2 regions of the Halomonas sp. OfavH-34-E genome follow, and region 2 is predicted to be linked to the other one. Evidence: riboswitches for the same ligand, from Rfam matches in the RefSeq annotation. Region 2 holds a riboswitch; the other holds the start of a gene.
The links. A riboswitch is a leader RNA that binds a small molecule or an ion and turns the genes downstream of it on or off. The one in region 2 is predicted to bind thiamine pyrophosphate.
Positions count from the first base shown of each region.

Region 1 (15,039 bases), on a different contig from region 2:
CATCGGCCTGTTCGCGATCACCTTCGGCTGGATCACCATGGCCTTCTGGAGCGCGCTGATCGGCTTCGTGCTCAACCTGACCGGGCGTGACCCGCTGAGCCTGAAGCCGCGCCATTCCTATCCCATGCGGCCCGAAGGCTCCCACTCCCGCACCGCCCTGGTGATGCCGATCCACAACGAGGACGTGCTGCGAGTCGCCGCCGGACTCGAGGCCACCTGCAAGGATCTGGATGACCTGCCGCAAGGCATCGAGGTGGAAGCCTTCGTGCTCAGCGACAGCACCGACGACGAGGTGGTGGCCGAGGAAAAGGCCGCCATGGCCGAGCTGCAGAAGCGCCTGGAAGGCCACTGCCAAATGCACTACCGCCACCGTGACAGTAACGTCGGGCGCAAGGCAGGCAATCTGGGCGACTTCTGCACCCGTTGGGGCAGCCACTACGACTACATGCTGGTGATCGACGCCGACAGCCTGATGAGCGGCACCACCGTCATCGAGCTGATCGACGAGATGATGGCCAACCCGCGCCTTGGCCTGTTGCAGACGGTGCCGATTCCGGTGCGCCAGGACAGCCTGTTCGGCCGCGCCAACCAGTTCGCTGCTGCACTCTACTCGCCGATGCTGGCCAGCGGTCTGAGCTTCTGGCACGCCACCGCGGCCAACTACTTCGGCCACAACGCCATCATTCGCGTGGACGCCTTCACCGATGCCTGTGGCCTGCCGGAGCTGCCCGGCAAGCCACCGCTGGGTGGCGATATCCTGAGCCACGACTTCGTCGAGGCGGCGCTGCTGCGCCGTGCCGGCTGGCAGGTGCGCATGCGCACCGACCTGGGCGGCAGCTTCGAAGAGATGCCGAGTCATATCCTCGACTACGCCAAGCGCGACCGGCGCTGGGTTCAGGGCAATCTGCAGCATATGCGCCTGCTCGGCGGGCGCGGACTGCACGTGCTCAGCCGTCTGCACTTCTTCTTCGGTGCCCTCGCCTACCTGTCGTCGCTGGTGTGGCTGGCGATCCTGGTGATCAGCACCATCGACGCCCTGATCCGGGCGCTGGTGCCGACCAACTTCTTCACCTCGAGTTCGCAGCTGTTTCCCGACTGGCCGATCGCCCCACCCAACCTGATCATGCCGCTGCTGATCGGCACCCTGGGCATGCTGCTGATGCCCAAGGTGCTAGGGCTGGTGCTGGGGCTGATCCAGAACCCACAGGCCTATGGCGGACGGGCCCGGCTCGTCGCCAGCATGCTGCTGGAGACGCTGTTTGCCATGCTCATCGCGCCCTTGATGATGGTGTTCCACAGTCGTTTCGTGATTCAGGTACTGAGCGGCCGCACCGTGGCCTGGGATCCACAGTCCCGCGAGGGCCGCGCCCTGCCCTGGAAGGAAGCCTTTCGCCACACCTGGCTATGGTCACTGATCGGCGCCTTGTGGGCGCTGGTGACCTGGGCCTTCACCCCGAGCTTCTTCATCTGGCTGACGCCGGTGTGGCTCGGCCTGGTGATGGCCGCTCCGCTGGTCCGCTGGAGCTCCAGCCTGAGCATCGGCCGGGCCCTGAGGCGCGCCGGCCTGTTGCTGGTCCCGAGCGAGACCCGCCCCCCGGCGGTGGTAGGCGAGCTTCGCGTCGCCGAGGCACCACCGCCGCCGGCGACCCCGGCCGAGCCGCCACGGGAAGTCCCCCGCGAGATGCCGGTGCAGTCCTTTCGCGAGCACGGCACGGAATCGGCGCCGGAGGTCTCCGGCGAGAAGCCCGTCGACTGAGCCGGTGCCGTGGCACAGCGTTGTGTCCTCCCCCTCCTTTTGCATCATCCGGAGGGGGAATCCCAGCGGACTACTACACGTCAAGCATAGTAGCGTGATCCATGATTCATCTGTTTGCCGCTGTCTGGTGGTAACGCTTTGCTCTACAAAGAGCGTTCTCCAGCTCCGGATAACACACATCCGCCAGGAAAACCCTTTGTCAATCTCTACTTAAAAAGCAGGATAGCCACTTTTTCCCGAACTCTTCGTTCATATGCCTGATATCATGGTCTGGATGCGCTTCCTCATCCATGGCATCCCCTACAGGCAATCTTTTACTTCCCTTCGAGAGCTCCCGCTCCGTAAAACATCCGTTGACGATGGTATCAGCAGGCTGAGCGATCAACTCGGCATTGCATTTATCATACACTTCATCGTTCATCAACTTTATTCCGGACAGGTAGCTTTCCGGAGGATAACTTCTATCATCACCTTTCTTCCGAATAGGCAGGGGATTATGTCCAACATATATCTTTTTATTGGTCACGCTCCTGATCATTTCCATGATCTTCCAGGACGTCGTACCCTTGACACTATCCAGCACGGTTTGCTTTATTACTGCTGATGAAAAAAATTTTCCAGGTTCGACAAAAAAAACTTCCATCTGAAGTCCGTAAATCAAGAATAGATCATATTCAACGATATCAATCTCACTCTTGCCACCCGATGTATAGGTGATGGTCCTCTTTAATCTATCTGTTTTTGGAACCAGTTTATTATCGATGAGAAACAGTCCACCCAAGCCATTACTTCTAGCGGTAAAGAAGACAAGATTATATTCTTGATGCCACTCTGGCATCAGGTCCCAGGCTCTTTTCAAAGCACCAACGTGGCTATTGCCCAGCACACAAATATTTTTCTTCATTCCTTACCTCCAAAGGCGTCGAAGATCTCTTCTTCGCAAACCAGATCATTCATTTTCTTTACGCTACCTACCCTCTTGTTTTGTTTTCCGAAAATCTCAGCGCCAAACTTTTTCCTCAGAGAAGAAAAAAAATGATTCATCACAAAATCGACACCGTGGGGGTTAACACTTCGTTGATTGGGTTCGAAAAACACCCCCTTGAAAACCGGGCTGTTGATTATTTCATACGAAGGAAAATAATCCACATAATTACAACCTCTAGAAATCTGCCCAGCCACGGCACGCAACACTGACTTGGATTCCATTGTAGCGACGATCACGTTGTTCCTGGAGTTTGTCGCTACCAAAGGAACAGGGGAAACTGTCAATATAAAGCGTAACTCAGGATTCTCATGACGCATTATTTCTATGGCATCTCGCAGATCATTCATCACAGAGGGATACATCTGATTCTTGAACGCATGGATACCTTTCAGGTAGGTCCCTGCTGAAGTCCCGGGACACATCGGATACTCGTAGCCGTATTCCGAATTGAACCAGCTTTCAGTCAACCCTAAGGTGAAGACAAAGAAGTCTGATGAGAAGATGCATTCCCTAAACGCTTTTATTGTCTCCTCTCGAGAGAGCATTAACTCTTCTTTACTACAGAAACCCTCTGGTTCCACCACGGGGCGAAAGGGATCATAGAACCTTCCGTTCTTTTCCCAAATCTCCTCAGGCGGCTCTTTTATCCCTGTTGCCCACTCTACCCACTGCTTCAACAATGAGGTGGTGTATATATTCCCGGTTCTTGCCGAAAATATATTGTAATTGTATTTTTTTGCATTTTCCTGCGAGAGCCCCCTAGGTGGAGTTTCTGTCGAGACCCAGTTGAACCCTCTGCTATCAAGAGCGTTTCCAATATGTTGCGCAAAGCAGGAACCGAAGGTAACCACCCTACTATCCTTTGTGATCTTGAACTTTGGAGACCACAAATTGGATATGTCAAAAATCGACTTTTCTGATACAGCTTTTTTCCAGAAGGCACGGTCTGGAAGTGTCGAATATGGATTCATATTAATCACCTCAAACATAATATATAACATCGGTCGTGAACGAACAAAATTGATAACGTCTATCTTAAATCACACATTACCACGACGAATAGGAGTGTTTACGCCAACACTGGCATCTCGTCTTCCTTTCTAAAATATTTGCATAAAAAAAGATAGGCGAAATATTTGTCTATTGTGTTGAGAAACGAGCACTGACAACGGCCCCGGAGCCCTTCATAGAACCTTTCCCATGCACCATTTCCCTGCCCCACGGGTGGTTCAAAAGAGAACAAAGCAAGCATTTTTAGCTTCCATGAAAACTCGGCGAACCAATGCTTCCCATAAAGACGGGACCAACACACCTGTCACTTTCTGCCCTTCTTCACAAAGGAGTCATCAAGCGCACAACGACTGTCAGAATATCGATAAAACAAACGTACTTTTTTCACTCTAGATTCTCTCACATATTCTCTATCAGGCAGCCGCAAAACACGCAAATACAATCCAGAGAACATCCAAGAAAAACCACGCAAATATCCCTTTAAATAACAACAAAATCGTCGAAACTTTGTCGAATTGATCAATCAGGACTCTACTTCGCCACTTTTCCTCAATCGGATAAAATGCATTCTCAACCATGCGGAAACTTCTCCAGATATCTGGGCAGTTGCACTCTCGCGATATCGTGGAAACCTCCTCCCCCCAGCGGCGTATCTACTGATCGGGATCGGTTCTTGCCAAGCCGAGGTGGACTCCCTTCGAGGTCATGCTAGACTCGATCCAGACTCGCTTGACGGGGTGCCGGTGAATCCGGCTGAGATGGCGCAGGGCCAGGGTGACGAATCACCGGCCGCCAGCGCCGATCCCGTGGAACCTGATCCGGGTGCGGTGTGGCTTCACACCTTGAACCGGCGTAGGGAATCAGGCGGTGGTGACAGCCCCTGCGCGCGCACCTCCCTCCTTTCTCGTCGCCGTGTCCTCAGCCGCCGCACTCCGGATCCGCACCAACCGGAGGCAACATGGGCTACCGCTTTACCGATCTTGTCGACGCCTGCCGCGATGACTGGCACGCCTACATCGAACACGACTTCGTGCTCGCCCTTGGCCGTGGTGAACTGGCTGACGCCAGCTTCCGTCACTACCTCAAGCAGGACTATCTGTTTCTGCTGCAGTTCTCCCGGGCCTACGCCCTGGCGGCCTACAAGAGCCACAGCCTCGACGAGCTGCGCGGCGCCTTCGACGGCATGAAGACCATCCTCGATGTGGAACTCGGCCTGCATCTCGCCTTCTGCCGTGACTGGGGCATCGGCGAGGCCGAACTCGCCGAGCTGCCCGAAGCTCGCGCTACCCTGGCCTATACCCGCTACGTGCTGGACGCCGGCAGCCGCGGCGACCTCCTGGACCTGCACGTGGCGCTGGCCCCCTGCATGGTCGGCTACGCCGATATCGCGAGAACGCTCAACGCCCGTTCGGACACCCTGCGCGGTGCAGACAATCCCTTCGACACCTGGATCGCCATGTACGAAAGCGACGACTTCCAGGCCGCCGCACGCCAGGAGCAGGCCTGGCTCGACGATCAGCTGGCCCAGGTATCCGGCGAGCGCTTTGCGCGACTGTCACGGATATTCGCCGACGCGACACGACTCGAGATCGACTTCTGGCAGATGGGGCTCGATCTAAGCGACTAACACAATAAGCACCACGCTTGACGGGGGGCCGCCAGAGGCGGCTGAGATCATGCAGCGCATGGGACCCGTTGAACCTGATCTGGGGGTAACCCCGATGCCATGGCATCGCGGTGAGGACCAGCGTAGGGATCAAGCGCTCACGGCCCAGGCCACGACGCCCCCTCCTTCCTCACGCGATGCACACAACAACGCCAGCACCCAGTGCCGTGAGAAGGACAAGCCAATGCCGCTCGATCAACCCGTTTCCGCAAACAAACCCCGCCATAGCGCGCACTTCCTGGCCGAGACCGCCCAGGTCGACCAGGCCGCAGTTACGCCCCTGCCGGGTTCGCGCAAGGTCTATGTAAAGGGCTCCCGCGACGACCTGCGGGTGCCGTTTCGCGAGATTTCGCTGTCAGCGACCCGCACCTCCGGGGCCGACGAGGCCAATCCGCCGCTCTTGGTCTACGACACCTCCGGCCCCTACACCGATCCCCAGGTCGAGGTCGACCTGCGTCGCGGGCTTGCCGAGTTGCGCCGGCCCTGGATCGAGGAGCGCGACGACACCGAATGGCTCGATGGCCCGACCTCGGACTACGGTCGCCGACGTGCCAACGACCCGACGCTCGCTCCGCTGCGCTTCGAACTGACTCGTACGCCGCGCCGCGCACGTCGTGGCGCCGATGGCCGCGCCGGCAATGTTACCCAGCTGCACTACGCCCGCCGCGGCATCATCACCCCGGAGATGGAGTTCATCGCCATCCGCGAGAACCAGCGTCGACAGGCCCTGGCCGATGGCTATCGAGGCAGCGATGAGGTCGAGCGCATCCTTGACCACCAGCATCCCGGGCAGGGCTTCGGCGCCCGTCTTCCCGAGGAGATCACCCCAGAGTTCGTGCGCCAGGAAGTCGCCGCCGGGCGCGCCATCATCCCCGCCAACATCAACCACCCGGAAGCCGAGCCGATGATCATCGGGCGCAACTTCCTGGTGAAGATCAATGGCAATCTGGGCAACTCGGCGGTGACCTCCTCCATCGAGCAAGAGGTCGAGAAGATGACCTGGGGCATCCGCTGGGGCGCCGATACCATCATGGATCTGTCCACTGGCCAGAACATCCACGAAACCCGCGAGTGGATCATCCGCAACTCGCCGGTACCGATCGGCACGGTGCCGCTCTATCAGGCGCTGGAGAAGGTCAAGGGCGTGGCCGAGGACCTCACCTGGGAGGTGTTCCGCGACACCCTGATCGAGCAGGCCGAACAGGGCGTGGACTACTTCACCATCCACGCAGGCGTGCTGCTGCGCTACGTGCCGCTGACCGCCAACCGGGTCACCGGCATCGTCTCCCGCGGTGGCTCGATCATGGCCAAGTGGTGCCTTTACCATCACCAGGAAAGCTTCCTCTACACCCACTTCGAGGAAATCTGCGAGATCTGCAAGCAGTACGACGTGGCCTTCTCGCTGGGCGATGGCCTGCGTCCGGGCTCGGTGGCCGACGCCAACGACGAGGCCCAGATGGCGGAGCTCAAGACCCTGGGTGAGCTGACCCATATCGCCTGGAAGCACGACGTCCAGGTGATGATCGAAGGCCCCGGCCACGTGCCCATGCACCTGGTCAAGGAGAACATGGACAAGCAGCTCGAGTACTGCGACGAGGCGCCCTTCTATACCCTTGGGCCACTGGTGACCGATATCGCCCCGGGCTACGACCACATCACCTCGGGCATCGGAGCGGCGATGATCGGCTGGTACGGCTGCGCCATGCTGTGCTACGTCACCCCCAAGGAACACCTGGGCCTGCCCGACAAGGACGACGTCAAGACCGGCATCATCACCTACAAGATTGCCGCCCACGCCGCCGACCTGGCCAAGGGGCATCCCGGCGCCCAGCGCCGCGACAACGCCCTGTCCAAGGCGCGTTTCGAGTTCCGCTGGGAGGACCAGTTCAACCTGGGCCTCGACCCTGACACCGCCCGCGCCTATCACGACGAGACGCTGCCCAAGGACTCCGCCAAGGTGGCCCACTTCTGCTCCATGTGCGGCCCCAAGTTCTGTTCCATGAAGATCAGCCAGGAGGTCCGCGACTACGCCCGCGACAACGGCCTGGAGGGTGACGGCGACGCCGTCATGGCCGGCATGGAGGAGCGCGCCCGGGTCTTCCGTGAACAAGGCGCTGAGCTGTACAAGGAGGTTTGAACAAGGAGGTCTGAGACAAGCCATTCCCCGGCGCATCCCCGGGCAGCGTTCGACTGCTCGGGGATGCAAGTCTTGTACGCCCGGTTCCAGTTCTGCCGCACAAAGTTAGACAAAAGTCTAATCCGAAGATTCATGCACTTGACGCTCATCACGGCTTCGTCGGATCCACCAGCAAAGCCGTTCGACTACCTCCCCAGGCCAATTATTCGCGCCCCGGGGCGGTGCTAGATTCGCCGCCATCCCACGCATTCTCGCCTCACCAAGGCGTCTTTTCTGGAGATGGCATGAAAGCCCCGATTCTGGTGATCAACTGCGGCTCCTCTTCGATCAAGTTCGCGCTGATCGATCAGGCCCCCGACGCTCCCCGACTGTCCGGTATCGCCGAGCGCCTGGGCAGCCACGAGGCTCGCCTCAAGCTGACGGACGAACACGGCAGCGCCCGCGAGGTCTCGCTTCCCCGTGCGACCCACGCCCTGGCGCTCAAGACGATTCTTGAGCACCTTGGCGTCCACCGGCCCATCGGTATCGGCCACCGGGTGGTACACGGCGGCGAGCGCTTCACCGCCGCTACCCTGCTCGACGACGCCGTGGTGCGCACCATTCGCCAGACCATCAGCCTGGCTCCCTTGCACAATCCGGCCAACCTCGACGGTATCGTCGCCACGCGCCGGCTGTTCGAGGATCTGCCTCAGGTGGCGGTGTTCGATACCGCCTTCCACCAGACCCTGCCGCCCCACGCCTACCGCTACGCCATCCCCGAAGAGCTCTACAGCCGACACGGCATCCGTCGCTACGGCTTCCACGGCTCGAGCCATGCCTACGTGACCGGCCGCCTGGCAGAAGTCAGCGCCCGTGGTGAAGGCGGCTGGCTGATTGCCCACCTGGGCAATGGCTGCTCCGCCACCGGGGTGTGGGCCGGCAGAAGCCTGGACACCAGCATGGGCATGACCCCGCTGGAAGGCCTGGTGATGGGCACCCGCAGCGGTGACGTCGACCCCGGCCTGCACCTGCACCTGGCGCGGCAGCTGGGCATGTCGCTGGAGGGCGTCGATCAGTTGCTCAACCAGAAGAGCGGACTGCTGGGGCTGTCCGAGCTGACCAACGACATGCGTGAGCTCGAACAGGCCGCCAGTGAAGGTCACGCCGGCGCGAGCCTGGCCATCGAAGTCTTCTGCTACCGCCTGGCCAAGTCCCTGGCGGGCCTGGCCTGTGCCCTGCCCCGGATCGACGGCATCGCCTTCACCGGCGGCATCGGCGAAAACTCTGCCCTGGTGCGCGCCCGGACGCTGGGCCACCTGGAGGCCCTCGGTGTGCGCCTGGACGCTGACGCCAACGAGAGCCTCGGGCGTGGCGAGGAAGGCCAGATCCACGACCGAGGCGCCAGCTCGGCGCCGGAGATCCGCGTCATCCCCACCGACGAGGAAGGCTATATCGCCAGCCAGACCCGGGAATTGATCGTGAGCCTGACGTCCACGCCAAAGCTCGAGGAGGTTCTGTGAGCACCCAGTCCCGCACGCTGCTGCTGATCCCCATCGACGACGGCGTCGCCCTCACCTCCGCCGGCCTCGGCCTGCTTCGTGCGCTGGATACGCTGGGGCTGGACGCGGGTTTTCTGCAGCCCTTCAGCCAGTCCGAAGGTGGCGAGCAGGCAAGTGACAACGACGAACGCGCCCGCTCGCTGGTGGCCAGTACCCTGGGCATAGGTTCGCCGCGTCCGATCTCGCGCCAGACACTGGAGCAGTATCTCGGCCGCGACGATCGCGATGGTCTGCTGGAACTCGCCGTGGAGCGCCACGCCCGCGTCGCCCGCCCTGCCACCGGCAAGGCACCGGCGCTGATCGTGGTGGAGGGCGTTCGCCCACTGCCGCGAAACGCCTACGCCTTCGACCTCAACGTGCGCCTGGCCAGTGCCCTCGACGCCCAGGTGGTACTGGTCGCCGATGGCCAGATCGCCGATCCCCAGGAGCTGGCCAAGCAGTTGCAGTTCCATCGCCAGAGCATCGACGCGGTGGGTTCGGTCCGTACTCTGGGTGCCATGCTGATGCGACTGCCGGGGGACGGCGACGGCTCTGCCATCGACCAGACCCTGGCCTCGGTCAGCGAGGTCGAGGCCCGCGCCCATCGCCAGCACTGGCAGCAGCAGCTCGCCAGCGGCGCCGATCTGACCCTGCCGGTGGTCGCGGCGGTGCCCTACCGGGCCTCCCTGACCGCACCGCGAGTGGTAGACGTGGCCCGCGCCCTCGATGCCAGGATCCTGCACCACGGCGAAGCCGATCGCCGCCGCGTCGCTCACTCGACGCTGGGGGCCCGCAGCGCCGAGCACCTGCTCTACGCCCTGCGTCCCGGCGAGCTGATCGTGTCCCCCGGGGACCGCGACGACACCCTGCTGGCGGCGGCGCTGGCCACCATGAACGGCGTGCCCCTGGCAGGTCTCTTGCTGACCCACGGCGAGTCACCCAGCCAGCAGCTGATCGACGTCTGTCGCCCGGCGCTGGCCTCGGGGCTACCGGTCCTCTCGGTGGACACCGACAGCTACGCCACCGTGGCCCGGCTCACCGAGATGTCCGGCAGCATTCCGGTCGATGATCACGAGCGCGCCGAGGCCATCTGCGCCTTCGTCGCCGATCACCTGGATCGTGACTGGCTGCTGGCACTAATTCACGACGACGCCCAGCGCCGCCTGTCACCGGCAGCCTTCCGCCATCAACTGGTCAGCATGGCCCAGCACAAGCGTCGGCGTATCGTGCTGCCCGAAGGCGACGAGCCGCGCACCCTGGAAGCGGCCATCCTGTGCCAGCGTCGCGGTATCGCCAACTGCGTGCTGCTGGGCAAGCGTCGCGCCATCCTGGAGGTGGCCAAGGCGCGAGGTCTGGAGCTGCCCGACGATCTGCAGATCCTCGACCCGGACGCCGAGCGTGGTCGCTTTGTCGCCCCCATGGTCGAGCGCCGGCGTGGCAAGCTGACCCCGCTGACCGCCGAGGCCCAGCTTCATGACAGCGTGGTGCTGGGTACCATGATGCTCGCCGAAGGCGAGGTCGATGGCCTGGTCTCCGGCGCCGTGCATACCACCGCCAACACCGTGCGCCCGGCCTTTCAGCTGATCAAGACCGCCCCCGGCTACGGCCAGGTGTCGTCGGTGTTCTTCATGCTGCTGCCCGACCAGGTGGTGGTCTACGGTGACTGCGCGGTCAACCCCGACCCCGACGCCGAGGCGCTGGCCGAGATCGCCCTGCAGAGCGCCACCAGCGCCGAGGCCTTCGGCATCGAGCCGCGGGTCGCCATGATCAGCTACTCCACCGGCGAGTCCGGCAGCGGCGCCGACGTCGACAAGGTCCGCGAGGCCACCCGCATCGCCAGGGAACGGGCCCCGCACCTGGCCATCGATGGCCCGCTGCAGTATGACGCTGCGGCCATCGCCAGCGTGGCCCGGCAGAAGGCACCGGAGTCACCGGTGGCCGGCCGCGCCACGGTGTTCGTGTTCCCGGATCTGAATACCGGCAACACCACCTACAAGGCGGTCCAGCGCAGCGCTCGGGTAGTCAGCATCGGCCCCATGCTTCAGGGCCTCAACAAGCCGGTCAACGACCTGTCCCGGGGCGCCCTGGTCGAGGACATCGTCTATACGATTGCGCTGACCGCGATCCAGGCCGGTCAGTAACGACCAGAACAGCGCCACAGACCGTGAGAAACGCCGAGGCCCCGGAGAACCGGGGCCTCGGTGTTTGTGTGGGCTTTGCGTTGCTTTCTAACTCGCCCGGGACCGCTCGCTACCACTCGGCGATGCCGGTATACAGGCACACCAGCACCAGCCCAAGCAGGAAGACGGTCTCGGCGACCATCAGGATGACGGGCTTCCAGCCAACCACGGCGAGCTTCTGGAAGGAGGTCTTGATACCGAGTGCGGCGATGGCGGTGACCAGGCACCAGCGCGACAGGTCGGTCATGCCCTCGACCATCACCTGGGGGATCACGCCAAGGCTGTTGATCAGCACCAGCACCACGAAGGCCACCAGGAAGCTCGGGAACATCGGCACCTTGCCACCTTCACCGCCACGGGCGCGGCGAAACAGCAGCATGAACACCATCACCGCCGGCACCAGCATGGCGACCCGCAACAGCTTGACGAAGGTTGAGATATCGCCGGTCTCGTCGGAGATCATATAGCCGGCACCGACCACCTGGGCGACGTCATGGATGGTGCCACCAAGAAAGATGCCGGCCTGGGTGTCGGTCAGTTCCAGCGCGCCGACCAGCAGCGGGTAGAGCACCATGGCGGCGGTGGACAGCGTCGTCACGCCAACCACGGTCAGGATGGTATTGCGCTCGGCGATCTCGTTGCGCGGCATCGCCGCAGACAGCGCCAGTGCCGCCGAGGCGCCGCAGATCGCCACCGACCCGCCGGTCAGCAGCCCCAGGTCATTTTTCAATCCCAGCAGTCGCGCCAGCACGCTTCCCGCCAGAATGGTCAGCACCACCCCGGCGACCACCGTCACCACCGGGCCGATCCCGAGTTCCGCTACCTGCTCCAAGGTGATGCGTACACCCAGCAGGGCAACACCCAGCCTGAGGATGGTGCGGGCGGCAAACTCCACCCCCACCAGGCAAGGGCCCTGCTCGCTGAGAAAGTGCAGGGTCATGCCGAACAGCAGTGCGTAGAGCAGGGTCGGGCCACCGTAGTGATCGGCGATAAAGGTGGTGGCCAGGGCAATGGTGATGCAGATCAGCACCCCCGGCATGCGCTCCCGGGCGGGCTCCAGATGGCGACGCCATCCGGTCACGGGCGTCTCGGGCTTGGCGTGTGTCGTTGGCTGGGACATGGGCGTCCTCTCGTTTATTCGTTGTTCGCATGTCAGGGGGTCGCGCTCAGCGGGTCAGCCGATGACGCGCTATTGATTTGATCCTGGCCCAGCCCGCTGTCGCGACGTTAGGGCCAGAGCGCGGCCTCGAGTAAGGCCAGGCCCCGATGGCATCGATCCGCTGTCGAGATTCCAGCGCTGCACGTCAAGCGACTCGCGCCTGGGCACGGCGATCGGCCTTGATCATGTCCGCCGCGCGTTCGGCGATCATGATGGTCGGGGCGTTGGTGTTTCCCGAGACGATGATCGGCATGATCGAAGCGTCCACCACCCTCAGTCCCTCGAGGCCGTGCACCCGCAGTCGGTCATCGACCACCGCCAGGTCGTCGTGGCCCATCTTGCAGGTGCCCGCCGGGTGGTAGATGGTCTGACTGTAGCGCCGGGCGGCCTCGAGCAATTGCTCGTCGCTCTGATACTCCCGCCCCGGCACGTATTCATCGGTGATCACCTCGGCAAGCGGTGCCTGCTCGGCGATGCGTCGCGCCACCTTGATGGCGTCCACCGCCACGCGACAGTCTTCTTCGGTGCTCAGATAGTTGGGCTGGATCGAGGGATAGACGGCGGGGTCGGCGCTGGTGATGCGAATACGCCCCCGGCTGGTCGGACGCAACTGGCACACCGAGGAGGTGAAGGCCGAGAACGGATGCACCCCTTCGGCCGGCTTGTCCGCCGACAGCGGCTGCATATGGAACTGGATATCCGGGCGATCCAGGCCCTCCCGCGACTGGGTGAAGATGCACACCTGACTGGCCGCCAGGGTCAGCGGTCCGGTGCGGGTCAGGGCGTACTGGGTGCCTACCGCCAGCTTTCTCAGCGGATGACGCACCTCGTCGTTGAGGGTGCGACAGGAGGTCTTGAACACCAGCCGGATCTGCAGATGGTCCTGCAGATTCTCGCCGACGCCTGGTAGTGCATGATGGCAGTCGACGCCGACCTCGGCCAGGTGGTCGGGGTCCCCGATGCCGGAGCACTGCAGGATCTGCGGCGAGCCGATGGCGCCGCTGGACAGCAGCACCTCGAGCCTGGCGCTTGCCCGATGGGTGCTCTGCCCCTGGCGGTACTCGACCCCGACCACGCGCTTGCCCTCCAGCAGCAGCCGCTGACAGTGGGCTCGCTTGACCAGGGTGAGATTGGGGCGCTTGAGCGCCGGACGCAGAAACGCCTTGGCGGTCGAGCAGCGAAAGCCCTTGTAGGAGGTCTGCTGGAAGTAGCCCACGCCTTCTTGCCTGGCCCCGTTGACGTCGCGGTTCTCGGGAATCCCCGAGGCCTTGGCCGCCTCGATGAAGCGTTCGGCGATCTCGCGGCGCAGGCGCAGATCCGAGACCTTCAAGGGCCCGTCGGCGCCGTGGTAGTCATCGGCGCCCCGCTCCTGGCACTCCGACTTCTTGAAGTAGGGCAGCACCGAGTCGTAGTCCCAGCCGTCGTTGCCCAGCTGCGCCCAATCGTCGTAGTCCTCGCGCTGACCGCGAATGTACAGAAGCCCATTGAGCGAGCTTGACCCTCCCAGCACCTTGCCTCTGGGCCACTGCAGCCGGCGACCGTCGATGCCCTCGTCGGGATCGGTGAGGTAGCACCAGTCGGTGGCCGGATTGTGCATGGTCTTGAAGTAGCCCACGGGCACGTGGATCCACGGATTCCAGTCGGACCCGCCGGCCTCGAGCAGCAGTACCGACACCTCGGGGTCCTCGCTCAGGCGGTTGGCCAGCACGCAGCCGGCGGAGCCCGCCCCCACGATGATGTAGTCGAAAGCCTCTGGCGGTGGTGTTGTGGTTGTCATGTCGCTCACTCAATCGAGACGTTTTATCTCAATTTATGCTAGACAGTTTTCTCAAAAGATCAATATCGAGACAAAAAAACTCATTTTTATTGATCTATTCCCGAGAGACTTCTAAGGTGTGGTCAAGGCCCTTTATCGGGCCCGGTGCCAGGCGACGATCGCCAAGCGCGAACGCCCCGGCACTCCCCTGCATCCCTACACCAAACACAAGACTGGGAGCCTTCCATGAGTTCACGCCTCTTCTCATCAGACGTGTCGCGCCGCGACTTCCTGAATATCTCGGGTCGCTTCGGCATGACCTCCACGCTGCTGGCCGCCAGTGGTCTGGGCGCTGGCCTCACCGCTTCGAGCCTGGCCCGAGCCGCCGACGCCGAGCAGCAACGCCGCTATCAGACCGAACCCAAGTTCCAGCTGCGCTTTGGCGCCTCGGGCTTCAACGAGCGCAATCTCGATATCCAGAAGTCCGGGCAGCTGTTCTTCGCCCGTGACGTCGAGGAGCGCACCAACGGCGCCATCCGCGTCGAGTTCATGGGCTCCAACGAGGTCTGCAACCAGCTCGATTGCGTCAGCAAGGCCCAGCAGGGCATCGTCGACATCTTCTCGGCCTCGACCCAGAACTCCGCCGGCGGCGCGCCCTACCTGAACGTGCTGGACTTCGCCTACATGTTCCCGAGCGTCGCCTCGATGTTTCACTTCTTCTACGACCCTCGCAGCGAGGCCCTGCTGCGCGAGCCGATGCGCCAGCGCCACAACCTGCAGTTCCTGTTCACCCACTGCGACCTGCGCGGGCTGATGATGGGCCAGAGCTGGGCCGGCAAGCCGCTAGTGGACAGCCTCGAGGTGCTGCA
Region 1 is NZ_JAMXRY010000043.1:7,031-22,069, reverse strand. Features, by position in the region: gene mdoH (glucans biosynthesis glucosyltransferase MdoH) at 1-1,756, shown strand, start outside; gene NH448_RS17150 (hypothetical protein) at 1,956-2,660, opposite strand; gene NH448_RS17145 (GSCFA domain-containing protein) at 2,657-3,715, opposite strand; TPP riboswitch at 4,479-4,632, shown strand; gene tenA (thiaminase II) at 4,714-5,382, shown strand; TPP riboswitch at 5,394-5,528, shown strand; gene thiC (phosphomethylpyrimidine synthase ThiC) at 5,606-7,558, shown strand; gene NH448_RS17130 (acetate kinase) at 7,843-9,057, shown strand; gene pta (phosphate acetyltransferase) at 9,054-11,216, shown strand; gene NH448_RS17120 (putative sulfate exporter family transporter) at 11,326-12,375, opposite strand; gene NH448_RS17115 (choline dehydrogenase) at 12,560-14,191, opposite strand; gene NH448_RS17110 (TRAP transporter substrate-binding protein) at 14,417-15,039, shown strand, end outside.
Region 1: it holds a riboswitch for thiamine pyrophosphate, as region 2 does, so the genes downstream of both, thiC (phosphomethylpyrimidine synthase ThiC) here and NH448_RS10290 (sodium:solute symporter family protein) in region 2, are expected to answer to the same signal.

Region 2 (15,039 bases):
TCGGCAAGCTGAGATTGCCCACCAGCGACAGCAGGTGGTTGTCGCTGCGAGCGATGACCTCGACCTGCTGCTCGTCGCTGGGTGTGACGCTGGCCACATCGGTGGCGCCCCCCAGATTGATCCGGGCACCCTCGCGGATGCGGGCCTCGCTGTCCTGATTGACCAGGAAGACGTTGGCGGCACCGGCGATGGCCAGCTTGCCCCCCTCGGCGGTGGCCACGGTCCAGCTGTCGAAGCTGCCGCTGATCCCCAGATTGCCGGTAGTAAAGGCGTTGAGCGCCTCGACGAATTCCTCGATACGGGTCTGCAACGGCGAGCTCAGGGCAGTCCAGCGGCTGTCGTCGCTGAAGTCTTCACTGGCGAGATCCACACCGCTGACGTCGGCCCCCTCGAATTGATAGATCAGGCCGGCCTCGCCCCCGCGCTGGTGGTCATCGGCCACCAGCACCTTGTCGCCGTTGGCCAGGTCAGCCGTACCTTCCGCGCTTGCATGGTCGTAGGTGCCATCGAGTTCACCCAGGGCCTTGCCCGCCACATACAGGTGACGCCCCCACAGGCTATCCATATCGACGCTGTTGAGGCTCTCGGCGGTGACGCTGATGGCATCGCCGGCGTCCAGGTCCACCAGGCCCTCGACCACCGCATCGGCATGGTTGTTCTGCAGCGCAAAGACGAAGCCGCCGGCGACACCGACATCGGCTACCTGGCTGTCTTCCTTCTGATCCTTGGCGCTGTCGGTGCCCTGGACCTCGGACTCCGCCGCGGCGTCTCGCAGCTTGCCGATCAGGGTGTTGCCCAGCACCTTGTCGGTGAAGCTCTCTTCCCTTTCCTTCTTGTTGGGGTCGACGCCGGTAGCGGAGCCCTCGGCGCTGACCGCCGGGCGGTGGGCGCTGGTAGCGCTGACACTGACCGCACCGGCCACCTCGATGTCGCTGCGCTGGGTGGCGATGGCGCCCAGTCGCGTCACGCTGGTGCCAAGGCGGGCCTCGGCACGATTGATGTCCACCGAGACCGCCAGGGCGGCGGCCACGTCCAGGGCGTTCTTCTGCTGGCCCTGGGATTCCTTGAAGTGCTCGCCGATGGAGGCAGGCCCGCGGTCGGCGATGCCTTCCTTGATCTTGTCACCGATGACGCCGCTGAGCGCCTCCTGAAAGTTGCCGATCACCGATGTCGGCGACAGGTCCTCGGCGCTGGCAGTGGCCCCGTCGACAAGGCTATCGGGGCCACCACCGGGGGCGGTACCGGCGCTGGCGCTGGTACCGCCGTGGTCTTCGCCCTGGGAGGTCTCGGCGCTCAGTGTCAGATCGCCGCCCACACTGACGTCACCGGCCAGTTGCGCCTCGGTGTTGCTGGTCTCGACGTTGATCGCCAGGGCGATGCCGACCTTGCCCTTGTCAGGGGCGGAACTGGCGGAGGTCTCGTTTTCCTCCACGCTGGTCGCCGCGACCACCAGATCATTGCCTGCACTCAGACTGGCGTCTTCCCACACCATCACCCGGGAATCGCTGACCAGCACGCTGACCGCCACCGCGCCGGCCACGCCCTTGAGGCCATCCGGTTCAGCAGAGACGCTCTGGGCGGTGCTGACACTGCTGCTCAGGTTGATGTCATTGGCGGCGCTCAGGGTACCGTGGACGTGCACACTTGAGCGGGTGATCAGGGTGCTGACCGACACGCCCAGACCCCAGGCCTTGCTGGCGCCCACCTCGGTACTGATGTCGAGCTCGGAGGCGACGGTGATGTCCCCGCTGGTGGCGGTGATGACCGCGTCGGAGCCGATATCGATGGTGACCTCGGCCACCATCACCGAGACACTGCCAAACAGCGACAGCCCCTGAAGGAAGTCCAGCGCCGCATCGATGCCCTGGTCGAGGAAGGCCACGCCGGTGCGCAGGTTGAACCAGTCGCGATCGGGATCCACCAGGCGCGCATCGATGGTTACGTCCCCGCCCTTGAGCGTGGCCTTGTCGATATCCACCGACAGGTCGAACAGGCCCACGTCGACCAGGCCATTGGCAGGCGCCAGCAGGGGTTGAAACAACTGCGCGCCAAGGTGCAACTCGCCGCTACCGGCATCGATCACACTATCGCCACCGATCGTCAGCTCACGTGCCAGGATCGACAGATCGTGTCCCAGCGTCGGATCACTCATGCTCAGATCGACGTTGTCCAGGGTCAAGGCACCGTCGGCACGCAGCTCGACACTGCTGTCCAACGTTCTAGTCACGTTGGACAGGGAGGCGTCGCCATCCCAGTAGCCCACCAGGCTGGCGCCCCCACTGACGGTCACGTCGTCGAGCCGGGCGAGGCTCCCCGCCGCCAGTTCCACCTCGACCTGATCGCCAGGCTTGGCGTTCACGATGGTGTCGGTCGCCGCCTCGGCGATATCGATGGCCAAAGCGCCGGTAAAGGCAGTGGCCGTCAGGGTCTTGACGGCGCCTCCGGTCAGGCTCAGGCGCGCCGCCTCGATCCCGGACAGCGTGGTTGTGGCCGAACCAACGACCAACCCGCCATCGGTCAGCGTCATGGAGTCGCCCGCCGCCGCCAGCAGGCTGTCGGTGCCGGCGCCGCCGTCGACACTGGCGGCGCCGGACACGACGACGATACGGTCATCGCCACGGCTACCGATCAGGGCATCGCTGCCGCCGGCACTGGCGTCCAGCACCACGCCGGTCCCGCTCAAGGCGGTGCTCTGCCATTTGTCGCCACTGACGCCCATGCCGAGTGCATCGGTCAGGATCTTCGCGGTGGCGTCGGCGCTGACGGCGAAGCTCGCGCTTCCCGTGGTGGTGTCGGTGACCACAAGACGCCCGCTGGCACCATCGAAGCTCGCGGTCAGGCCCTCGACACTGCCGAGCAGCACCAGCAGGTCGCCGAGGGTGCGGGCGTCGGCCACATTGAGCGCCCGCGTCACGCCATTCTGCAGGGTGAAGCTCAGGTGCGCGCCGGAGTTCTCGAGTTCGCTACCGGTGACGTAACGCGCCAGGTAGGACTCGTACTCCGCCTGGCTGGCGAAGTCTTCTGCACCGGGAATCGCATCGCCCAGCGCCGAGAGGAAGGTCTCGATCTCGGCGTTGGAGGCGCCGCCAGCGGCCATCAGCGCAGTGACCCGGGTCTGTTCGCCGACCCCGTGCCAGCCGCTGGCATCGAGGGTGTTGGCGCCGGCGTTGCCGACCAGCGTCAGCGCCTCGATATCGCGATAGCTCGACGCGGTCCCGCCATCGATGCTGAAGCTGTCCCCACTCACATTGACGGCGTTCTGGCCATCGGCCAGGACGATTTCCAGACGATCCTGGCCGACGCCGCCGCGGATCTCGTTCTGCCCAGCCCCGGCACGAATGACGTTATCCCCGGCTACCGCCACGAACTGGGTCGTGGCCTCGCCACCGATCATCAGGTCGTTGCCGCTGCCCCCCTGGAGATAGACACTGCCGGCAAAGCCACTGGCGTCGAGCACGGTGTCGCCAAACTCGGCACGCAGCATGCCGTGCTCGATGCCGGCCAGGCTGTCACGCCCCGCTTCCCGAGCGCGCACCTGGGTCGAGGTCACCGTGGCGCTGGCCCCGGAAGCTCCCAGCGCCAGACCACTGCCGACCAGCGCCTTGGCGAAGGCACCGTCGTCGGCCACGGCCATGAAGTCGCCGATAAAGCTGATGCGCCAGCGTACCTGCTGTTCTCCAGCAGACTCGAACAGCTCGCGGGCCACCTGCAGGTTGCCTTCGCCCACCGCAGACAGCGCCTCGAGCGCCTGCTGAACCGCCAGGGCGTCGGCGTCCCAGGCCAGCGCCACGGTCTGCTCGCCGGCGAAGTGAAAGACCACCGTCTCACCGGCGCTGCGCGACCACACCAGCTCGCGCTCCTCGGCGACGTCGCCGCGCACCAGGGTGGCGCTACCGCTACCACCGAACAGACGCAAGCTGTGGGAAGTACTGCCCAGCACCGAGTCGCTGCCGCTGCCACCATCGAGGCTGTTGCTGCCGCGATTGCCGAACAGCACGTCGTCGCCGACACCCCCGACCAGGGTGTCGTTGCCGCTGCCGCCCAGGAGTACCGCATCGCCGGCGCCGGCCTTGAGGGTGTTGTCACCGGCGACGCCTTCCAGCTGAACCGAACCGCTGAACGCAGAGGCGTCCAGCATATTGGCAGAAGCACCGCCCACCAGGGTGGCGAGTTCGACGTCGCCCAATACCCAGTTGGTCCAGCCGGTCACGCTCAGCGCGGTATCGGTCAGGGTCATGTCGGCGTCGGCGCTGGCCTCGATGCGGTCGTTGCCGCCACCGGCCTGGACACTGCCGCCCCCGGCGCTGAGCACGAATCGGTCATCCTGCGCGCTGCCGACAAGTCGGCTATTGGTGGCGCCATCCAGGCTCTGGAAGGTCACGCCGGAAAGCGAGTAGCCGCTGGCATTCAGCGTCTGGCCGGTCCCCGCGGCGGACAGCACCAGTTCCACGGGCTGGCGCTGGAAGCTCAGGCTGCCGTCGCCGGTGGTGACCGTCGCGGTGGCGCCAGCGCTGGTCAGGGTGATGTCCCCGGATGCGCGCTGCACCACGTAGGTCAGCTCGGCCTCCTCGGGGGTGAACTCACTGCCCAGCTCGCTCTGTTCGAAGCGATCGCTGCCGCTGACCGACACCAGGGTACTGCGACCGGCGCCGGCCTTCAGGGTATCGTCGCCGCCGCCCCCGACGATCAGGTTGTTGCCATTACCCCCGTCCAGGATAGTGTCGATCTGCGAGGTGACATCACCGATCAGGCGGTCGTCGCCGCCGGTCCCAATGACGTGATTGAAGCCATCGATACCGACGAAGCCGGTGGCCTTGCCTGTCCCCAGATCGACCTCTACCGAGGTGGAGAAGTCGCTGAAGTCGAGGATCTGGCCGGCCCGACCGTCGAGTCGGTCGATGCCGTTGAACGCGATATTGCCAAGCCCCAGACTGCCCTCGTCGTAAAGCGACCAACGCGCCCCGTCCTGGCTGCTCGAGAGCCGGTGCCGAGCGGCATCGTCCGTGGCTGACAGCACGCCGTCGTCACCCTGGCGATAGGAGGCGGCGTTCACCGTCTCGATGCCCGTGAAACTGAGCCAGCTATCGTTGCGCGCCGCCGTGGTGGTGCTCGACCAGTCCACGCTGCCCGCCCCATCGGCGCTCACCTGCCACTCGGTGTTGCCCTGGATGCCCTCGATGCGATCATCGCCCTCGCCCCCCGCGAAGGTGATGGTCAGCCCCTGGCTATGCTCGAGTGCCAGGACGTCGTCGCCGTCGCCGCCCTGGAAGCTCACCAGCAGACCATCCGCCTGGCCCAGCAGGCTCTGGTCCACGCGCAGGATGTCCTGGGCGTCGCTGCCCTGAATGACCACGCCGCCACTGGCCTTGGCGTCATCGAGGCCGCGTGAGGCCACCACCTGACTGACACCTTGCTCGTCGAGTTCGACCACCTGCAGCACCTGCTGCTGGTTCTCCTCGACCACCCGCAACGTCATCTCGGCGCCACCGGCCACGCTGGCGGTCAGCGGGTCCGCCGACATCAGCATGCGTGGCTCGAGTCCCTCGAACACGAACCGGGACGGCTCTGCCTGGGCACGACGAGCACGCCTGGGCTGGCGGAGAAGACGAGCGATCAATTCGGACAGAGGCTTGCGCTGGTGGCGACTCATGGGGGGACTCCGGTGGCGAAAAACGTCAAGAGGCGCATCGCGGCGACGATACGCCCCCTGATCTCGGTCGATCAGTGAACGGGAGTGTCCTGTTCGGCGTCAGACGCGACCGCCTCCTCGGCGGGGTCGCCCTTGGCCAGAGCACCCAGCCGCGAACCACCCTGCGCCTGACGGCTCAGTCGGTTGAGATTGCGCAGCGACTGCAGGTGGACGTAGAGCAGCTCCAGTTCGTCACTGTCCAGCAGCGCCTTGAGGCTGTCCTCGGGCAGCGCCTTGAGCTTCTGACGGTTGACCGCCTGGAAGCCGGTCAGGGTGCGCTGACCACCTTCCGGCAGGCGAATCTGGGCCTCGACCGACTCGAGCAGGTCGAGCTCGACCAGACGGGCGCAGAAGGCGCGGGTGCGCTGGAAGTGCGCCTGATAGTCCTGAAGGAAGTCCAGTACCTTGCCCAGGTACTGGGTCTGCTCACCGTCGGCGTCGAAGAAGCGCTCGCCGCGACCGTCACGATTGAGCCCTTCGTAGTCATCATCGATGCACAGGGTGAAGGTCTTGTCGTTGTCGGCGGAGGCAAACACGAAGGGATAGCGGCGGAAGAAGGCCGGTACGTACTCACCGCGCCACTGGCCTTCACGGTCCACCAGCAGATTCTGGTCCTGCTCGAGTCCCAGCACGGCGACCGGCAGCACCCCGTCGTCGGCCTGGGTGAAGACGATCGGCAGGTCGGTGGCGGCGGTCGGAAATTCGGCCGCCATCAGCGGCACCGAGTTCACCCCGCTGGCAAAGCCGAAGTCCTTGCCGACCTTGAGCGACAGCTCGCGATGCTTGTCGCGGGTGATCGGCTGAACGTTGCGATAGATCAGAAGTTGAGTCGCCATGAAAGAGTCCTCTTGTAATTGAGTGTCGTCCCTGGGCCTGGACGTCAGCGTCGTTGCGCGGCCAGCGCGCCGGTGGAAGTCGGGGAGACCAGTGTCACCCCGTGGTAGAAGGTCACGAAGGGTTCGCCTTTCGCATCGAACCCCAGAGAAAGGTTGCTCAGCGGCTTGTCGCCGTGGGCGGCAATCCACTCGATCGCCTGTGCGCGCGACGTACAGCGCCACTCGCGAGCCAGCGACAACAAAAGGCCCGCCAGTTCGCCCAGACGTATCTCGGCCGGATGTAGATGCAGATTGATGGAATCACGACCGGTATCGCGGCCCTGGCGCCGTTCCTCGATCCTCACGGTCAACGGTGGCCAGGGCTTTCGTGCCAGCGCGTGGCTGACCTCGAGCTGTTCGATCACGTCGCCGACGAGCGGGGGCATCGCCGCAAGCGTGCTCGCCATTGCATGGCGCACCGCCTCGGCGCTCTCGAGCAGGACATAGTCGGAGACACTGGCGTCGACGCCAGGGCGCCACTTCCACGCCTGGTACAGCGGGAAGCGACGCCCCGGCAGGGCCTTGTCCGGCAGCGGCGCTTCCCAGTACACCTTGGTGGTCGCGGCCTCCAGCCCGAGATGCAGATAGTGCGCCATCGCCTGCGTCGACAGTCCGGCGACAAAGGCCCTCCGGTCGCCAGGCGCCAGCGCCAGCGACTCCAGCAACCCCTCGAGGCGCACCGCAAGATCGTCGGCGTCAACGCCCTCGAGCGGCACACTGTAGAGCCTGCGCTGATGCGCCCAGCGGGCGGGAGCACACTTGACCGAGCGCTCGGCACTGTAGGGACGCGCGAGGCTATCGAGCCAGGACTCGATCAACGCCTGACGCTCGGCGAAGGGCCGGGGTTCAGTGCTGGAAGGCAAGGAGGTCCATCCGGTCATTCATATGGGCGTCGATCTCCGCCAGGTCTTCGCCATTGATGACGCCGGCGGCATGCTTCAGCCGCAGCACGCTGATCAGGTAGTCGTAGCGCGCACTGGCAAGTTCGCTGCGGGCGAAGAACAGATCGCGCTCGGCGTCGAGCAGTTCGAGCACCGGCATGACACCGGATTCATAGGCCACCTGGCGGTATTCGACGATGCGCTGGTTGGCGGTCAAGGACTCGCTGAGCGCCCTGACCCGGGACATGGCGGTGACGATACCCTCGAAAGCCGCACGTATCTCGCGGTCGAGTTCTCGCCGCACCTGTTCGAGTCGAGCCTGCCCTGCCTCGATCAGACGGGTCCCTTCGCGCACCTCCGACGACACTCGCCCACCGCTGTAGACCGGCACATCGAGGCCGACCCGAATGGTCTGGGTCTCGACCTCGCTGCCGCCGCCGAACAATGAGCCCTCGGTCTCGTCATTGTCGTAGTCGAGACTCAGATCGAGGGTCGGATAGTGACCACCGCGACTCACCTTGACCTGCTGATTGGCCACTTCCACCGCCAGCCGTGCGGCTGATAGACGAGGATTGCGCTGCATCGCCAGCTCGATCCAGGCCTCGACTGACGACGGTTCTGGGCTCGCCAGCGTCAGGTCCTCATCGACCAGGCTAAGCTCCACCGGACGCACGCCGCTGACCTCGGCCAGGGCATTGAGGGCATCGCGCAGACGGTTGGCCACGTCCAGCTCGCGCGCCTCGACCTGCAGAAAGCGCGCCTGGGCGTCGAGCAGATCGATCTCGCGAATCAAACCGTCCTCGAAACGCGCCCTGACCTGCTCGAGATTGGTCTGGACCTGCTTCTTTTCGGCTTGCAGGAAACTCAGGTTTTCCGAAAGGGCGAGTACCGCAAAGTAGCGTTCGGCCACCCGCAGGTAGAGATCCTGGCGCGAGACCTCGAGCTCGGACGCGGCCTGCTGGATCTCCAGCTTGGCCTGGCCAAAGGCTGCCCAGCGGGAATAGTCATAGATCGACTGCTCGAGCGAGACACCGTAGACGGTGGTCGGGTAGGACGTGCTGCCGCTGCCGTAGACCTCGTTGTCGGTACTGACGATGTCCTGGGAGATCTCGCTGCGCTCGACATTGACATTGATCTGCGGCAGCAGCGCTGAGCGCGCCTGATAGTAACGCTCATCGGTGGCCTGCTTACCATGAAAGTCGGCCTGAAACTGAGGATCGCTGTCCACCGCGAGCTCGTGAAGTTCCAGCAGACTTTCTGCCAGCACGGACGGAGCAAGCAGGCACGCCCACCCGCCCAACGCCAGGCCGAACGCAAGCTTGTTGAGATGCATGATGATTTTTCCCCTGCGCACCGGTGGGACAAACACCGGCATTGCGCAACTGCTTTGTAATATTTTATTAACAACGGATGTACGATATTACCCACATCTTTTGTAGGAACACAGCTCCTATCTACTCTTTTGCAGGCAACATGATCAACGCAGTATCGACGCAGTAGGAAACTACATCGCAAAAGATGAGAAAGTTCATACTCGCTATCGCATTCCGCCACCGAAGGGAATCGGGTAACACATTGAAACCTGGAAAGTTCCGAAATTACGCCTAGGAGGAGGCACTCTTCGGGGCCGAGGGCGTGGTGAAAATCCCGTGACGGGAAGGTGATGCCAGGGCCTGCCAGCCGCTGTCACCTCAGCCCAGCCACCTGAGATTACCCAACCACCCACACTGGGCCTTTCAGGCTAGACCGAAAGCACGAGCAAAGTCCTACGCCAGCGATGACAACGCTGCACCTGGCGACACCTGGGCACTATTCATCCAGGCTGGCAATGCGGTTGCGACCACTACGCTTGGCGCTGTACAAGCGCCGGTCGGCGCGCTCGAACAGCGGTGCAAACCCCTCCCCCTTGCGATACTGGCTGACGCCGATGCTGATGGTGATGCGAATCGTCTGTCCATCCGACAGGGTGATTTCCCCCCCTTCCACCGCGCGACGCACCCGCTCGGCCGCCTTGATCGCCTCGGGCAAGGCGGTGCGCCGCATGACCACCACGAATTCCTCGCCGCCGGTGCGCGCCACCAGATCGCCATCACGCAGACAGTTGGCTACTGTTTGCGCCAGCCAGGTGAGCACCTGGTCACCGGCCGAATGACCGAAACCATCATTGACCTGCTTGAAGAAGTCGATATCGACCGCGGCCAGCGAGAACACCATCCCGCCACTGTCGCATTCCTCGATCAGGCGGGTGACGTGGCGATCCAGCTGGCTTCGATTGGGGAGTCCGGTCAAGGCATCGGTCATCGCCTGGTCTTCCAGTTGATCACGTTCGAGGCGAATACGATCGACCTCCATCTCGTTGGAAATGACACGTTCGACGGCCCCGACCAGTAGTCGGACCAACTCGATGTCGACCTCGCTGAAGGCGTGCCGCCGCGCCGACGGACTGGAGAAGTTCAGGGTTCCCCAGACCTTGCCCTGGATCCGCAGCGGTGCACCGATATAGGTCTCCAGCTGAAAGTTCTCGTAGCAGGGGTGGCCCTTGACTCGCTCGTCCTGCCCGGCGCGGTGGGTATGGAAGACGTCATCGGCGTCGAGGGTCAGCCGACAGTAGGTGTCACCCAGTGCAAAGCTGTCGCCGGAGGCGACTGGCGCATTATCCGAGGCCGCCCAGCGAACCGTGTAACGCTCCCCCTCGACCTGACTGACAAGCGCGATATCCAGCCTCAGGTAGCTCAAGGCGTCACGCAGCAGCATGTCGACGATCTCTGATACTCCGATATCGGTGCGATTTACCCCGGTATGGACATCCCGTAACAACTGGATCATCGAGCGATACTCGGAGACGTCCTGGATGATGGCGTAGAAGCCCATCACTTCATCTTCCACCAGGTCCGGCAGATAGTGGACCTTGAAGTAGATCTGGCGACCATCCTGGAGCACCAGGGAATCCTCGTAGCTGACCTCCTGCCCCGCCAGCGCCAGATCGAAACGTGGCCGGATCTTGGCGTAGGAGTCTGCATCAAGCACCGAAGACACCGGCTGCCCCATCAGCGCCTCGGCAGGCAGGCCGATGAAGTCGAGGTAGGCACGATTGTTGAAACGGAAGCAGAAGTCGCGGTCGACGTAGGCCACCATCACCGGCAGGTGGTCGGCCATCCGCGCGATGACACCGCGGCTTGCCTTCTGCCGAGCCGACAGTCGCAGCACCAGCCCACCATCGGCCAGGCGACAGCAGCTACCATCGCCCATTTCCAGCGGCATCGAAGGCTTGGCAGCGTGAGCGGCACCCCGGGAGACCCAGGCTTCAGCTACTGCCGCGGCCTCGCCAGGCAGCTCTGCCAGCCCCCGCCCGATCCAGACGTCTCCAGGCTCGCCCAGCACGCGCACGGCATCACCGACCACGTCGTGCACCTGCAACTCCGGCGTCAGGCGTACCAGCACCGTTCCGGACGACACCAATGCCTCTTCCACCCAGGCAAAACGCTCCATGAGGACATCTCCTTGCGTAAGCCCTGCCCTGGACCGGCAGCAGGTCAATACCCTGGCGGCTCGCGTGCCGTCTTCTCTAGCCTATGAAAAGATGCTTATAGATGCCGGATTATTTCGCTTGCCCGCTTCCACGTTATGCTGGCGTGGCCGACACCGCCGCGGGAGCTGCCCATGATCCACCAGGACCTTGTCGCCATCGAACACGCCCTGACGCTGGCCAATCGCGGGGATACCAGTTGGCTGTGCACACGCCTGGACACCCCTGCTCCCGCCTTCCCCCACCTGAGCGTCACCAGCGATGCCGATGGCCCCGGGTACGCCGGACAGCCCATCTTGCTGTCCCAGGCGCGGGGCGGCGGCGCCTGCCTGGTCAATATCGACAACAACGCCAACGATGGCACCCCCTGTCTGGTCGAGCGCCTGTCACCGAGCAGCGAGACCCTGGTGCACCTGGAGGTCATCCATGCAACGCTCGCCGGCCAGCCATCGCTGATTCGCCGCGTCAGCCTGGGCAATACGTCCATGAACCTGCAGCGACCCACGCCAACCAGTCCGCTGGTCCAGATCGGCGACGACGTCGTCGAGGTGCTGATCCAGCCGGCCTTGCGTCTGGTACTGACCGGCCACTCTCCGGTCAATGCCGACCTGGCGCGCCAGGGACAACGGCTCGGCTTCGAGGTCATCCTGTGCGCCCCAGACCACCCCGACACGCATCACTCGACAGCGCCCCTGCCGGCAGGCGTCGAGTTCCAGCGCGCGCCCGCGGCTCCCTTCCTGCGCGGCGGCGGCGGGCACCGACGCACCCTGGTGATGGACGCCACCGACGCCTCGGCCATTGTGCGAGCGAGCCGCGAGGCCTGCTGTCATGGCTATCTGGCGATGGCTGACATCGATCCACGCCGGGCGGCAAACTGGCTTTACGATTGCTGGCACAGCCTGCGCACCTCGCCCACCGTCTGACGCCCCGTCGCTGCGGCCAAAGCGCCAATTGACAGCCATCGGAGGCGGTCCTACGCTGTGCGCATTCCTGGGGGAGCCTGACGGCTGAGATTCCGCATCACGCGGTAACCCTTTGAACCTGATCCGGGTCATGCCGGCGAAGGGAAGGATGGTTGCGTTATCTCCTCTTTCTTCCTGTCCGCCGCTCGTCCCGCCTGTCCACCGGTCCCTGCGGACAACGACAAGAAAGAGGTCTTCTTTCGATGATGCTCGATCCCACCTGGACGGCGCTGTGGCTTCTGCTGTGCGCCGCCATCTTTGCCATCCCCGGCCTGATCTATGCCCGACGTCGTCAGGGCGGCCTGGATGACTACATCTCGGCTCGCAACAGCCAGAACACCCGCGCCACGGTGTTGACCCTGGTGGCCACCACCCTGGGCACCTGGATCCTGTTCGGCCCCGCCCAGGCGGCTACCTGGGGCGGCATCGGCGCGGTACTGGGCTATGCGCTGGGTTCCATGGTCCCGCGCCTGGTGATGATCCCGCTGGGACGACGCATGCGTGAGCTGATCCCCGAAGGCCACGGCCTCACCGAGTTCGTGATCCATCGCTACGGGCGCACCATGTACGCCTTCACCCTGACGATCATGCTGTTCTATCTGTTCATCTCGCTGGCGGCAGGCCTCACCGCGATCGCCCATATGGTCACCCTGCTGGCGCCGATCCCGCTGTGGCTGACCGCCTGCGTGGTGATGATCGCGACCCTGCTCTACACCTTCTACGGCGGCCTGCGCACCACCATCTTCACCGACAAGGTACAGATGCTGGTGATCCTGCCGTTGCTGGCGCTGCTGCTGGTGTTCGGCTGGCAGGCCGCCGGCGGCGTCGCGCCGACGCTCGAGGGCCTGCAGGAGCGTGCGCCCCAGTTGCTGGATGTCACCGATGCCGGTGGCCTGCGTGCCGGTCTGACGTTCTTTATCGCGGTGATGCTGACCGGCCTGTTCTACCAGGGCACCTGGCAGCGCATCTACGCCGCCCGGGACAGCAAGGTGCTGCGGCGGGGCTTCTGGATCGCAGGGCTGTTCAACTTTCCGGTGATCGTGCTGATGGGCCTGTTCGGCCTGGCCTTCGTCGGCCTCGGGCTCGAGGGAGACGGTTCGGTGGCGCTGTTCAGCGTGCTGCTGTCCGAGGTGCCGCTGTGGTTCGCCCTGGCCTTGATTCCGCTGGGTCTGGCCCTGGTGATGAGCAGCGCCGACACTACCGTCAACGCCACCTCCAGCATCATCGCCGTCGACATGCACCGGCTGCTGCCCCAGGCCAGCGAAGCCACCCTGATGCGCCTGGCACGCTGGCTGATCGTCGCCGCAGCGGTGCCGGTGACCTGGGTGGCGGCCCAGGGCTACAGCGTGCTCTATCTGTTCCTGCTGGCGGACCTGCTGTGCTCGGCGGCGGCCTTCCCAGTGTTTTTCGGTCTGTTCAATCGCCGCTACGACGGGCGCAACGCGGTCCTCAGCACCGCTGCGGGCCTGGTCGCCGGGCTGGCGATGTTCCCGTCCCCCAGCGGCGGTACCGCCACCCTGCTGGAATCCTTCCTGCTGGCGGCCTTCGTGCCGGTGCTGGTCTCGCTGGTGCTGATGAAGCTGCTGCCATCCCGCCAGGACTATGACTTCACCCGCATGGGCAGTCTGGTGCGGCGTTTCCAGAGCTGACACCGCCACGCTGACAGCCTGGCAAGGCGTGATAAAAAACAGCGGGACGTGCTGACGCGTCCCGCTGTTGTCGTTTCAAGGCCTGGCGATCAGGGGCCCTGGCAGTTCCGGCTCATCAGCGACCAGGCCGCGCCAGCCCCAGGTGGTCGCGCAGGGTGCGGCCCTGGTACTCGCGTCGAAACAGCCCGCGGCGCTGCAGTTCGGGCACGACCTGTTCGACCACGTCCTCGATGCTGTCCGGCAGCGATGGCGGCATCAGGTTGAAGCCGTCCGCCCCGCCCTGCTCGACCCAGCGCTGCATCTCGTCGGCGATACGCTCCGGGGTGCCGACCATGGTGCAGTGGCCGCCACCGGCGGCGAGCCGTCCCAGCAACTGGCGCAGCGTCGGTCGTTCGCTCTCGATGATCCGCAGAATCGTGGCGTAGCGCCCCTTGGGCCCGCTGAAGGCCTCCAGTGGCGGCAACTCGGGTACTGGGGCGTCGAGCTCCCAGTCGCTCACGTCCTGGCCGATGAACTGACTCAACTGGCGCCGGGAGCTGTCCACCGGCAACAGTTCGTCGAGCTCCCGCTGCTTGCGTCTGGCCTCCTCTTCGGTGGAGCCGACGTAGGTCACAAGCCCCGGCATGATCGCGACCTTCGGTCTGCCCGCGGCCTTTACCCTGGCCTGAAGATCGCGGTAGTAGTCCTGGGCAGAGGACAGATCGTAGGCCACCGCGTAGATGGCCTCGGCGTAGCGCGCGGCCAGGTCACGGCCCTGATCCGAGGCTCCGGCCTGGAACAGCACCGGGTGGCCCTGGGGCGGACGCGGCACCGTCAGCGGGCCATCCACCAGAAAGTGCTCCCCGTGATGATGGATGGGACCGACCCGGCTGGCGTCGACGTAATCGCCCTGGCGATCCCTCACCAGGGCGTCGTCACTCCAGGAGTCCCACAGCGCCAGCACGGTATTGGCGAATTCCTCCGCCCGGGCATAGCGCTCGGCGTGGCTTGGCATGGCCTCGAGCCCATGGTTGCGCGCCTCGCTGTCGAACATCGAGGTCACCAGGTTCCAGCCCAGGCGTCCGCCGGAGATATGGTCCAGCGAGGCCAGCATGCGCGCAGCGTGAAACGGTGTATAGAAGGTGCTGGAGACGGTCGAGATCAGCCCGATGTGTTCGGTGGCCCGCGCCATGGCCGCCAGCATGGTCAGGGGCTCCAGGGTCCACAGCGGACCGTCGGCGATGTTGCCCGCGGCGTGACCATCGGCGAAGAACACCGCATCGAAGCGACCCCGCTCGGCGAGCCGCGCCAGTTCCTCGTAGTAGCGGATATCGGCCAGGCGCTCGACGCTGGAACGGGGATGACGCCAGGCCGCCTTGTGGTGGCCACAGCCCATGATGAACAGATTGAGGTGCATGCTGGCCATCAGTCCTTCACCAGTCCGCCGTCGACCACCAGGTTCTGGCCGGTGACCGCTC
Region 2 is NZ_JAMXRY010000019.1:66,157-81,195, reverse strand. Features, by position in the region: partial or broken gene NH448_RS10320 (LEPR-XLL domain-containing protein) at 1-5,650, opposite strand, end outside; gene NH448_RS10315 (SapC family protein) at 5,722-6,525, opposite strand; gene NH448_RS10310 (hypothetical protein) at 6,570-7,427, opposite strand; gene NH448_RS10305 (TolC family outer membrane protein) at 7,411-8,778, opposite strand; gene NH448_RS10300 (diguanylate cyclase) at 9,255-10,934, opposite strand; gene NH448_RS10295 (hypothetical protein) at 11,106-11,894, shown strand; TPP riboswitch at 11,954-12,056, shown strand; gene NH448_RS10290 (sodium:solute symporter family protein) at 12,137-13,582, shown strand; gene NH448_RS10285 (LLM class flavin-dependent oxidoreductase) at 13,698-14,987, opposite strand; gene NH448_RS10280 (3-oxoacyl-ACP reductase) at 14,987-15,039, opposite strand, start outside.